Regions from separate parts of the Allobosea sp. LjRoot90 genome, predicted to be linked through region 1. Evidence: predicted binding sites of a transcription regulator. Region 1 holds the regulator's gene; the other holds the start of a gene.
The links. Region 1 encodes PhoB, which activates phosphate uptake and scavenging genes when phosphate is short. Its sites were predicted from a motif close to TGTCATNNANCTGTCAT; they were not measured.
Positions count from the first base shown of each region.

Region 1 (8,125 bases):
GGCGCCAGGATGACGTCGAGCACGGCATTGCCGACCGCCATGGCGAGCGGGTTGCCGCCGAAGGTGGTGCCGTGCGTGCCGAGCGTCATGCCGGAAGCCGCCTCTTCAGTCGCGAGGCAGGCGCCCATCGGGAAGCCGCCGCCGATGCCCTTGGCGATCGACATGATGTCAGGGGCGACACCGTAATGCTCATAAGCGAAGAACTTGCCGGTGCGGCCGACACCTGTCTGGATCTCGTCGAAGATCAGCATCAGGCCGTGCTCGTCGCAAAGCTCGCGCAGCTGCTTGAGGACACGCATCGGCACCGAGCGCAGGCCACCCTCGCCCTGGATCGGCTCGATCATCAAGGCTGCCGTCTCCAGCGTAATCGCCGCCTTCAGCGCCTTCTCGTCGTCGAAGGGCACCTGGTCGAAGCCGTCGACCTTGGGGCCGAAACCGTCGATGTATTTCTGCTGGCCGCCGGCGGCGATGGTCGCGAGCGTGCGGCCATGGAAGGCGCCCTCGAAGGTGACGATCCGGTAGCGCTCGGGGTTGCCCTTCGCAGCATGGTACTTGCGCGCCATCTTGATCGCGCACTCGTTCGCCTCGGCGCCCGAATTGGTGAAGAAGACGCGCTCGGCGAAGGTCGCCTCGCAGAGCCGGCGCGCCAGCTTCTCGCCGTCCGGCATCGTGTAGAGGTTCGAGGTGTGCCAGATGCGCTGCGCCTGGCTGGTCAGCGCCTCGACCAGATGCGGATGGGCATGGCCGAGCGAGTTGACGGCGATGCCGGCGCCGAAATCGAGATAGCGCTGGCCGTCGGTGGCAATCGCCCAGGCGCCTTCGCCACGCTCGAGAGCGATCGGGGCGCGGGCATAGGTCGGCAGGAGAACGGAGGAAGCGGCAGAAACGGGAGCGGTGCTCATGGAGCGAAATCCTTGCGGCGAAACAGGGAGGAAACGCGGAACCTCAAGTCGGGAACGGAGATGCGGAGCGCTCTCGGCATGATGCCGGCATGATGCGACCCGCCGGCGACATTATCGTCGCTGGCCGTTCCCGCCGTCTCGTCGCGCGTCAAGCCGCATCGATGGAAAGTCCCGATCGCTCAAAAACATAAGCGCCGCCCGATAGGGGCGGCTGCGTGAAGCGACTATGCAAAACCGTCCCTGCCCTGTCAATCGCAGCTGACCTCTCGGCAGCGTTGCCGAATAGACTCACCGTTTCGCCGTCTGCGGTGATTGGCTGGGGAAAAGCCGGATTACGATTCGGCGACTCTTGTGGCCGAGTCAGGCCATATTGTATGGTCCCTCTCGTCAGATACGACATCTCGTGCGGCGTCTCCAGTATCGTCAGTCCCGGGCGTAACGGCTTCCGTTCAGCAACGGAGGCTGCCGGTATCGGATTCCGCCATGATCTTTCCCTATGCCTCGCCGGCGCGCCGGCGGGGCATGACGAAGACAGGTGCAACTCCATGACCGAAGCCGGAGCCTGGACCGAGGAACGCGTCGAACTGCTGAAGAAGCTCTGGAACGACGGCCTGAGCGCGAGCCAGATCGCAGCGGAGCTCGGCAGCGTCACGCGCAATGCCGTCATCGGCAAGGTGCATCGCCTCGGCCTGTCGGGCCGCGCCAAGAGCCCGGGCTCGGCGACACCGCGCCCGCGCAAGCCGGTGGCCCGCCCGCCGAGCCACCCGGCCGGCCATCACAGTGCTGGCGGCGCCGGCTTGACCCGCGGCAATACCGCGCTCGCCCCGCAGTTCGCGCCGGAGATCGAAGCCGAAGCGCAGGTCGCGCGCGAGCCGGCTCCGTCCGAGGACGTGGTCGTGCCGTTCTCCGAGCGGGTCACCATCATGGAACTGCGCGAATATATGTGCCGCTGGCCGATGGGCGACCCGACCACCCCGGAATTCCGCTTCTGCGGCGGCCGCAGCACGACCGGAATGCCCTATTGCGCCTATCACGCCCGCATCGCCTACCAGCCGGCTGGCGATCGGCGCCGCGATCGCAAGGTGATCCGCGCCTGACGACCGCCGCCGATTAAACGGTTACAGAAGCCGGCCCCTGGGCCGGCTTTTTTCGTCGACGGCCAGGTTCGATGCACGAGGCATCCATGAACATCCCCGGACCTAGCCCGATCGAATACGCCTGCGCCCTGCCGATCAGGGAGGGGCGGCTCCTGCTGGGGCTGAGGTCGCCGCATCGCCGGAACCGCCCATCCTGCTGGGATACGATTGGTGGTCACCTCGAGCCCGGCGAGGCGGCGGAGACGGCGCTTGTCCGCGAGCTTCAGGAGGAGATCGACATCACGCCGACAAGCTTTCGCCATTTCGAGACCATCGAGACGACGGAGACGGACGGCGTCACCCCCGCGCTGTGGCATCTGTTCACTGTGACCGAATGGACCGGCGGCGAACCCGCGATCAGCAATGACGAACATAGCGAGATCGGCTGGTTCACTTTCGGCGAGGCCCAATTGCTGACGCCGCTGGCGTCTGAGGCCTATCGCCCAGCCTTCGCTCGGCTGGCCGCAGCCTTCGGGCCGGGCACGTAATGGCTACGCTCGCGATCTATGCGGGAGCGGCGCTGGCCGAGATCGCCGGCTGCTTCGCCTTCTGGGCCTGGCTGAAACTGGACAAGCCAGTTTGGTGGCTGCTGCCGGGTCTGGTCGCGCTCGCAACCTTCGCCTGGCTGCTGACGCTGGTCGACAGCCCTGCGGCCGGGCGCGCCTTCGCCGCTTATGGCGGTGTTTATATCGTCGCGTCGCTGGCCTGGATGGCGCTCATCGAGAAGGTCGCACCGGATCGCTACGATCTAGCCGGCGCGGCGCTCTGCCTCGCCGGTGCAGCGGTCATCGTCGCAGCGCCGCGCTGACGGAAGCGTCAGGCGCGCGCAAAGGTCTCGTCGAAGGCGTAGCCGGCGCCGCGCACGGTACGCAGCGGATCCTTGGCATTGGCCGGGGTGATCGCCTTGCGCAGGCGCCCGACATGGACGTCGACGGTGCGCTCGTCGATATAGACGTCGCGGCCCCAGACCGCGTCGAGCAGTTGCGCGCGCGAATAGACGCGGCCGGGCGCCTGCATCAGGAATTCGAGCAGGCGGAATTCGGTCGGCCCGAGATGCAGCTCGGCGCCGGCCCTGCGGACGCGCCGCGTCGTGCGGTCGAGCTCGAGATCACCGGCCGCGAGCAGGCCGGCGACATGGCCGGGCTTGGCCCGGCGCAGCAGCGCCTGGATGCGGGCGATCAGCTCGGGCAACGAGAACGGCTTGACGACATAATCGTCGGCGCCGGTGGCGAGGCCGCGCACGCGCTCAGTCTCCTCGCCGCGCGCCGTCAGCATGATGATCGGCACGCGCTCGGTATCGCGCCGCGTGCGCAGGCGCCGGCAGAGCTCGATGCCGGAGAGGCCGGGCAGCATCCAGTCGAGCAGGACGAGGTCCGGCGTGTGATCGCGCAGATGGAGCTCGGCATCGTCGCCGCGCGCCACGCTGTCGACCTCGAAGCCTTCGGCCTCGAGATTATAGCGCAGGAGCAGGGTCAGCGGCTCCTCGTCCTCGACGATCAGGATGCGTGCGGGCATGTCAGCGTCCGTTCAATCCTGGGCCGGTTCAGCCATTGGCCGTTGGCAAGTCGACGAGGATGTTGGTGGTGTCGAGCTTCGGCCGGGTCTCGTCTATGGACTGGCCGGTGACGAGATAATGGATGGTCTCGGCGATGTTGGTGGTGTGGTCGCCGATGCGCTCGACATTCTTGGCACAGAACAGAAGGTGCGTGCAGAAGGTGATGTTGCGCGGGTCCTCCATCATGTAGGTCAGGAGTTCGCGGAACAGCGAGGTGTAGAGCGCGTCGATCTCGTCGTCGCGGCGCCAGACCTCCATCGCCTTCTGCTCGTTGCTGGCGGCATAGGCGTCGAGCACGTCCTTGAGCTGGGCCTGGACCAGGCGGCTCATATGCTCGAGACCGACGACGGCCCGATGCGGCGGCGAGAACTGGCCGGAGATGGCGACGGCGCGCTTGGCGATGTTCTTGGCGAGGTCGCCGACGCGCTCGATATCGGCGGCGATGCGGATCGCCGAGATCAGCTCGCGCAGGTCGTTGGCGAGCGGCTGGCGCCGGGCGATGGTCAGCACCGCCTTCTCCTCGACATCGCGCTGGAGATTGTCGAGGCGCTGGTCGGCGCTGATGATCTTCTGGGCGAGCGCGGTGTCGCGGCGCACCAGCGCCACGGTCGAGTCGCCGAGCATGCGCTCGGACATGCCGCCCATCTCGGCGAGGCTGCGGCGCAGCCCTTCGAGATCGGCGTCGTAGGAGCGGACGATATGGTCGGACATCGGGGCGTATCCTGTGACGGAGGCGAGCGGACTTGCGGACGTCAGCCGAAACGGCCGGTGACGTAGTCCTGCGTCTGCTTCTTATGCGGGTTCATGAAGATGTTGTTGGTGGCGTCGAACTCGATCACCTCACCGAGATACATGAAGGCGGTGTACTGCGAGATGCGGGCCGCCTGCTGCATGTTGTGGGTGACGATGACGATGGTGAAGTCGGCCTTGAGCTGCTCGAGCAGGTCCTCGATCTTGCCGGTCGAGATCGGGTCGAGCGCCGAGGTCGGCTCGTCGAACAGGATCACCTCGGGCTTCTGCGCGATAGTGCGCGCGATGCAGAGGCGCTGCTGCTGGCCGCCCGAGAGGCCCATGCCGGAGCTCTTCAGCTTGTCCTTGACCTCGTCCCAGAGGGCGGCGCGGCGCAGCGCGCCCTCGACGCGGTCGTCGAGCTCCGACTTCGGCGGCTTCTCGTAGAGGCGGATACCGAAGGCGACATTGTCGTAGATCGACATCGGGAACGGCGTCGGCTTCTGGAAGACCATGCCGATGCGCGAGCGCAGCTCGTTCACATCGATGTCGTTGGCGATGACATTGCGGCCGTCGAGCAGGATCTCGCCGGTCGCCTTCTGCTCCGGATAGAGCGAGTAGATCCGGTTGAAGATGCGCAGCAGGGTCGACTTGCCGCAGCCGGAGGGGCCGATCAGCGCCGTGACGTGCCGGTCGCGGAAGTCGAGATTGACGTTCTTCAGCGCCTTGTGCTCACCGTAATAGAAATCCAGGTTCTTGACGGCGATGCGGACGGGAGCGTCGACGTCCAGCGTCTGCGGGCTCAATTCCAGGGTCGAAAGCATCTGCATGGTCCTTCCGATCGGACGCTGATTACTTGCCGCCGCGCACGATGCGCCGGGCGATGATGGAAAGTATGAGGATTGAGACGGTGATGATCAGCGACCCCGCCCAGGCGAGCTGCTGCCAGTTCTCGTAAGGGGCGGAGGCGAACTGGTAGATCGTCACCGGCAGGTTGGAGACGCCGCCGAGCAGGCTCGGCGAGAACCAGAAATTGTTGTTGAGCGCGGTGAAGATCAGCGGCGCGGTCTCGCCGGCGATGCGGGCGAGCGCCAGCAGGATGCCGGTGACCATGCCGGACTTCGCCGCCCGCCAGGTGATCGAGGTGATCACGACCGAGGGCGGAGCACCGAGCGCCGAGCCGGCCTCGCGCAGCGGGCCGGGCACGAGCCGCAGCATGTCCTCGGTGGTGCGCACGATCACCGGGATCGCGATGATGCCGAGCGCGACACCGCCCGCCCAGCCGGAATAGCCGCGGAACGGCTCGACCATGATCACGTAGACGAACAGGCCGATCAGGATCGAGGGCGCCGAGAGCAGGATGTCGTTGATGAAGCGGATCAGCTCGGCGAGCTTCGAGCCCTTGCCATATTCGGCGAGGTAGGTGCCGGCGAGCACGCCGATCGGCGTCGCCACGACGATGCCGAGGAAGGTCAGCACGACCGAGCCGACGATGGCGTTGGCGAGGCCGCCGCCCTCGGAGCCGGGCCCGGGCGTGATCTGGGTGAAGGTCGCGGCGGAGAGCCCGCCAAGGCCCTTCACGACCAGCATGCCGAGGATCCAGAACAGCACGAAGATGGCGAGCAGGGTGAAGGTCGTGGCCGTGACCTTCATCAGCCGGTCGGCGGTGCGGCGCGACTGGCGGACGCGGCCCCAGGTGACTTCGGGCAACGGGCGGACGGTGGAGGGGGTCGTCAGGCTCATGATCCGCTCCCGCTCAGAACGACTTGACGCGCGAGACGAGGATGCGCGCGATGACGAGGACGACGAAGGTGACGAAGAACAGGATGCAGCCGAGCGCGATCAGCGAGTTGAGCTGCAGGCCGAGCGCCTCGTTGAACTCGTTGGCGATACGCGAGGCGATGGTCGAGCCCGGATCCATGATCGAGCCGGAGAGCCGGTTGGCGTTGCCGACGACGAAGGTCACCGCCATGGTCTCGCCGAGCGCACGGCCGAGGCCGAGCATGATCGCACCGATGATCGAAACGCCGGCCTGCGGCACCAGCACATGGCGCACGACCTCCCAGGTCGTCGCGCCGATGCCATAGGCGCTCTCGCGCAGCACCGAGGGGATCTGGTCGAGCATGTCGCGGGTGATCGAGGCGATGAAGGGGATGATCATGAATGCCAGGATGATCCCGGCGGTCAGGATGCCCAGACCCGAGGGCGAGCGCGAATAGAGGACCGTCCCGATGATCGGCATGCCCTCGACGATGTTCGAGAGCGGGATCTGGACATAGGCGGCAAAGAGCGGCGCGAAGACGAACAGCCCCCACATGCCGTAGATGATCGAGGGCACGGCGGCGAGCAGCTCGATCGCGGTCGAGACCGGCTGCTTGAACCAGGGCGGCGCGAGCTGGGTCAGGAAGACGGCGATGCCGAGCGAGAGCGGCACGCCGATAACGAGCGCGATCAGGGCGGTGGAGAGCGTACCGACGATCGCCGGCCAGGCGCCATACTGGTCGTTCTGCGTATCCCAGACGCTGGATGTCAGGAAGCCGAAGCCGAATTTGCTGAAGGCGGGCCAGCCGCCGATCACCATCGAGGCCATGATGCCGGCGAGCAGCACCAGCACGAACAGCGCCGCCAGGAAGCTGGCATTCCGGAAGACGAGATCGAAGGTCCCCTTCGGGGTCTTGCGCACCGGCGCATTTGGCGCGGCGAACTGGTCGGTCACGGCAACCATCCGTGGTTACTCCGGTCTCGAAAGGCGACTATCGGGGCGAAACGAGGTTCTGGTGGTCGTGAAGCGGGGGCCGCAAGCCGGCCCCCGCCTCGTTTTCTCATGCGGGAGCGATCAGAAGATCGGCTTGCCCGCCGGGTCGGTCACGCCCTTCCAGGCGTTGCGGACCTGATCCTTGACGGCGGCCGGCAGCGGCACGTAGTCGAGGTCGAGGGCGAGCTTGTCGCCGTTCTTGAAGGCCCAGTCGACGAACTTCAGCGCGGCCTGGGTCTCTTCCGGCTTCTCCGGCTTGGCGTGGATCAGCAGGAAGGTCGCGGCGGTGATCGGCCAGGCGTCGGCGCCCTTCTGGTTGTTCAGCGAGATGCCGAAGCCGGGAGCCTCGTTCCAGTTGGCGTTGGCGGCAGCGGCCTGGAAGGCTTTGTCGTCCGGGGCCGGGAAGTTGCCATCGGCGTTCTGGATCAGGGCGAAGGAGAGCTTGTTCTGCTTGGCGTAGGCGTACTCGACATAGCCGATCGAGTTGGCGACCTGCTTGACCGAGGCCGAGACGCCCTCATTGCCCTTGCCACCGATGCCGACCGGCCACTGCACGGCGGTGTTGGTGCCGAGCTTCGACTTCCAGTCGGGCGAGACCTTGGAGAGGTAGTCGGTGAAGACGAAGGTCGTGCCCGAGCCGTCCGAACGGTAGACCGGGTTGATGTTGGCATCCGGCAGGGTGACGCCGGCATTGAGGGCGGCGATCTTGGGATCGTTCCACTTCTTGATGTCGCCGAGATAGATCGCGGCGAGGACCGGGCCGGTCAGCTTCAGCTTGCCGGCCTCGACGCCGGCGATGTTGATCGCCGGGACGACGCCGCCCATCACGGTCGGGAACTGGATCAGGCCTTCCTTGGTCAGCTCCTCGCCCTTGAGCGGGGCGTCGGTGGCACCGAAGGCGACGGTCTTCGCCTTGATCTGGCGGATGCCGCCGCCCGAGCCGATCGACTGATAGTTGAGACCGATATTGGTCTCCTTCTTATAGGCCTCGGCCCACTTCGAGTAGATCGGGAACGGGAAAGTCGCGCCGGCGCCGGTGATGTCGGCA
Region 1 covers NZ_CAXUTF020000006.1:160,608-168,732, forward strand. The annotation lists gene ACSQ3M_RS21425 (aspartate aminotransferase family protein) at 1-902, opposite strand, end outside; gene ACSQ3M_RS21430 (GcrA family cell cycle regulator) at 1,448-1,999, shown strand; gene ACSQ3M_RS21435 (NUDIX hydrolase) at 2,086-2,526, shown strand; gene ACSQ3M_RS21440 (YnfA family protein) at 2,526-2,846, shown strand; gene phoB (phosphate regulon transcriptional regulator PhoB) at 2,855-3,553, opposite strand; gene phoU (phosphate signaling complex protein PhoU) at 3,582-4,304, opposite strand; gene pstB (phosphate ABC transporter ATP-binding protein PstB) at 4,346-5,152, opposite strand; gene pstA (phosphate ABC transporter permease PstA) at 5,175-6,065, opposite strand; gene pstC (phosphate ABC transporter permease subunit PstC) at 6,079-7,047, opposite strand; gene pstS (phosphate ABC transporter substrate-binding protein PstS) at 7,159-8,125, opposite strand, start outside.

Region 2 (4,376 bases), on a different contig from region 1:
CCGCCCGGGCGGGTCGCGATCGCTTCGAGATCGTAGGAGGCAGGCTTGCCGTCCTTGGTCACGGCGAGCGAGCCGGTGATCGTCGCCGGCTTCTTCGTCGCGTCGATCTCAAGGATGCGCGAGGGCGTATAAGCGCTGTCGGTGACGCTGAAGAGCCGGCCCGGCAGCTCGGGATGCGCGGCAAGACCGGAGAGAGCGCCCCAGCCAAGCGGAGCACCGTCGACATCCGCCGAAACGATGGTCGGATAGGCGATCGGAGCTTCGCTACGCTCGTAGATCGTCACCGCCGAGCGCGGTCCGCCCTTCTCGCCGAGATCGGCCTCGGACGCCGAGACCAAGAGGTTGCGCTGCGGGATGGCGAGCAGGCCTTCCGGCGCTATGCCTGCGGGCAGCGCCTGCAGGAAGCGCGGTGGCCGGCCAGCCCCCTCGTCCTTGAAGACGAGCACGAGCGAGGCGCGCTCGAGCCCGACGAAGATCAGGCGGTCGCCGCCGTAAGTGCCGACCTCGATCCCCTCCGGCTCGCTGCCCTTGGCGGCCGAGCGACGCTCTGGGTAGTGGCCGAGGCGGATCGCGACATGATCGACCATGTTGCCGGAATCGAACTCGACCGTGCCGTCCTTGCGGAAAATGGTGAAGCCGCGCGAACCGCCCTTCCAGTCGCCCTCATTGGCGGTGACGAACCGGTCATTGTCGATCCAGCGCACCGCATCCGGCTCGCGCGGGACGCCCTTCAGCTCCTCGGTCGGCTTGATCTGGCCGTCGCGGGTCTTGTCGATGTTCTTGAGATCGACGGTGCCGGCCGGGAAATGCGCGACGAGCTTGCCGGTCTTCGTATCGACCACGGCAAGGTGGTTGTTCTCCTGCAGCGTCACGACGGCGAGGCCGTCCTGGTTGACGTCGACGAATTCCGGCTCCGGATCGGTCGGCTCGACGGCGGCGATGCCGGTGAGGTCGACGATCTGCTTCGAAGCGCAATCGGCCTCGCCGCCCTTGATGCCGATCAATGTGAGGTTGCCGGCGGGAAGCTGCGGCAGGTCGCCCTTGTTGAGCTTCTCGTCGCGCTCGTTCTCGATGACGATGGCGAGCTTGCCCTTGTCCTTGGTCAGCGTGATCGAATCCGGCTGGCCGCCGAGCTCGCATGTCGCGGCGACCTGCCTGGTCTTGAGGTCGATGGTAGCGAGGTGACCGGCCGGCTCCTTGAAGTTGTCACCGGACGAGACGACGACAGCGAAGGCGCGCTCGCCCAGGATGACGACCGAGGTCGGCTCGCCACCGACCGGGATGAAGCCGGCAGGCTTGGGGGCATTGGCCGTGGTGATGTCGATGAGGCCGATCGCCTTCTGCTCGGCGTCGGTATAGGCGAGCAGGGTCCCGGCCTCGTTGGCGGTGATGATCTCCGCGACCGTCTTCTTTTTCGCGTCGCGGTCGGCCGGCAGGTTCAGCGGCACCTGGAAGGTGGCGATGCGGTTGAAATTCGGCTCGGCGAGCGCAGTGCCGCCAGCGAGGAGCGTCGCGAGAGCCGCAAGGACGAGGGATTTGCGCATTGGACGGTCCTGTTCCGCAGTGAGGAGGCAGGCCTTCCGGCTAGTGAGCACAGGCGACAGTTTCGTGACAAGCCGTCGCAAAGCAAAACGCCGCTGCGGCGGGAGCCGTAGCGGCGTAACATGGGCACGGGCAGTCAGCGTAGCGCGGCTTCGGCTCCGGCGGCTTCCGTGACCGACTTCTTCAGGCCGATCACTTCGAGCTCGGTGACGACGGCCACCGCCGCAGCCTGGGCCAGGACGAAGGCGATGCCGAGCGTGGTCGGCGCAAACCAGCCGGCGACCAGGATCAGCACGCTGTCGGCGACCCAGAGGATGTTGACGCCGATCACGGCATAAACGGCGAGCCGCGGCAGCCGTACCCGGCTGGCAAGGAAGGCGAGTGCCGCGGCACAAGGCAGGAGCAGGAGACCGGCGCCGCGCAGGAACTCGACGGGGAAGCCGAGGAGGCCGGAGAGCGTACCGGTGCCTACGCTGAGCAGCAGGCCGGTGCCAGCGCAGGCGGCGGCATCGAGGGCGAGAGCATTGCGCAGGAAGCGCGAGGACTGGATGAAGGCCATGGCTGTTCTCCGGTTTGGGCCGCCGTTTCGTCCGGGGCCGTTGCTGATGGAGGCCATGCTGACGAAGCCTGAGCGGCCCGTCGATTAAGCGGGAGGTAATTGGAAGGCGCCCCGGCTGCGGCTAGCTTGCCTCCTATGAACAAGCACCAGCAGCCCGTGATCGGGCATCTCATCCGCGACTGGCGCCAGCTGCGTCGCCTCAGCCAGCTCGATCTCGCCCTCGAGGCCGAGATCTCGCAGAAGCATCTCAGCTTCATCGAGAGCGGCCGCTCGGCGCCGAGTCGGGACATGGTCCTGCTCCTCGCCGAGCATCTCGGAGTGCCGCTGCGCGAGCGCAATGCGCTCCTGCTCTCGGCCGGCTATGCCCCGGTCTACCTCGAACGCTCATTGGAGGATCCGAGCCTGCAGGCAGCGCGCAGCGCCATCGACATGCTGCTCAAGGGGCACGAACCCTACCCGGCTGTCGCGATCGACCGGCATTGGACCCTGCTCGCGGCGAACGCGATGATCCCGCCGCTGCTGACGCTGGTCGAGGACGCCGATTTGCTGCGCCCGCCGGTCAACGTGCTCAGGCTCAGCCTGCATCCGCGCGGGCTCGCCCCGGCGATCGTCAATCTCGCCGAATGGCGCGGCCATCTGATCGCCCGGCTGCGCCAGCAGATTCGCGCCACCGCCGATCCGCTGCTGGCCGAGTTGCTGACTGAATTGCTGAGCTATCCCGTTCCGGCTGTTCCGACCACGAAGGGCCGATCGCACGAAGAAGCAGAGCCGCCGATCGTCGTGCCGCTGCAATTGCGGCTGGGGGAGACCGTGCTCTCGCTGATCTCGACGACGACGGTGTTCGGCACGCCGGTCGACGTCACCCTGTCGGAGCTGGCGCTGGAAACGTTCTTCCCCGCCGACGAGGCGACGGGCCTGGCGCTGCGGGCGATCGCGGAGGCCGATGCAGCCGCCTGAGAGGCGGAACCAAAAGTTGGCGGCAACGTTCTTCCACCGAACCGGCGCTGCCGCGCCGATTTCGCGTCATTCGAAAAGGAAAACGTCCATGGGCAGCACCGCCGACAAGATCAAGGGCATGGCCAATGAAGCGGCCGGCAACGTCAAGCAGGCCGCCGGCAAGGCGCTGAACAAGCCCGGGCTGCAGGCCGAGGGCATCGCGCAGGAGCGCAAGGGCGAAGCCCAGCAGGCGATCGGCAAGACCAAGGACGCCGTCAAGAAAGTGATCGACAAGGCCTGACCGCAAGGTCGGCCCCTATCAAAGAAAGGCGGGCGCCGCAAGGCGCCCGTTTTTTCGTCTCAGGCCGCGCCGCCGAGGCCGCCGAGGAAGTCCTTGACCCGGCCGAAGAAGCCGGCGGTCTCGGGATGGGTGGCGCCGGAACTCTCGCGCTCGAACTCCAGCAGCAATTCGCGCTGGCGGGCAGTGAGCTTCTGCGGCGTCTCGACCAGAACCTGGATGTAAAGATCGCCCATCTCGCGCGACCGCAGCACGCTCATGCCCTTGGCCTTCAGCCGGAACTGCTTGCCGGTCTGGGTGCCTTCCGGAATTTTCACCCGGGCCTTTTCACCGTTCAGCGTCGGCACCTCGATCTCGCCGCCGAGCGCGGCCGAGGTCAGGCCGATCGGCACCCGGCAGAACAGGTCGGCGCCGTCGCGCTGGAAGATGGCGTGCGGCTTGATCGAGAGGAAAATGTAGAGATCGCCCGCCGGCCCACCGCGCAAGCCGGCCTCGCCCTCGCCGGCAAGGCGGATGCGTGTGCCGTCCTCGACGCCGGCCGGGATGTTGACCGAGAGTGTGCGCTCGCGGGTGACGCGGCCGGCGCCCTGGCAACCGGTGCAGGGATCGTCGATGATCTCGCCGCGGCCGCCGCAGGTCGGGCAGGTACGCTCGACCGAGAAGAAGCCCTGGCTGGCGCGAACGCGGCCATGACCACCGCAGGTCGGGCACTGGCGCGACTTCGAGCCCGCCTTGGCGCCGGTGCCAGAGCAGACCTCGCAGGCCATCGAGGTCGGGACACGGATGGTCTCGTTCTTGCCGGTATAGGCGTCCTCGAGGCCGATCTCGAGATTATAGCGCAGGTCGGCGCCGCGCTCGCGGGCATTGGCGCCGCGTGGGCCGCGGCCACGGCCCTCACCGAAAAAGGATTCGAAGATGTCGGACATGAAGTCCGACATGTCGGCCGGGCCACCGCCCCCGCCGCCGTTCTCGAAAGCCTGATGACCATAGCGGTCATAGGCCGCGCGCTTCTGGCCGTCGGAGAGGACCTGGTAGGCCTCG
Region 2 covers NZ_CAXUTF020000002.1:641,691-646,066, forward strand. The annotation lists gene ACSQ3M_RS09760 (esterase-like activity of phytase family protein) at 1-1,544, opposite strand, end outside; gene ACSQ3M_RS09765 (hypothetical protein) at 1,679-2,101, opposite strand; gene ACSQ3M_RS09770 (helix-turn-helix domain-containing protein) at 2,237-3,058, shown strand; gene ACSQ3M_RS09775 (CsbD family protein) at 3,147-3,338, shown strand; gene dnaJ (molecular chaperone DnaJ) at 3,398-4,376, opposite strand, start outside.
Region 2: the regulator PhoB is predicted to act here: its motif matches at 1,598-1,614, upstream of ACSQ3M_RS09760 (esterase-like activity of phytase family protein).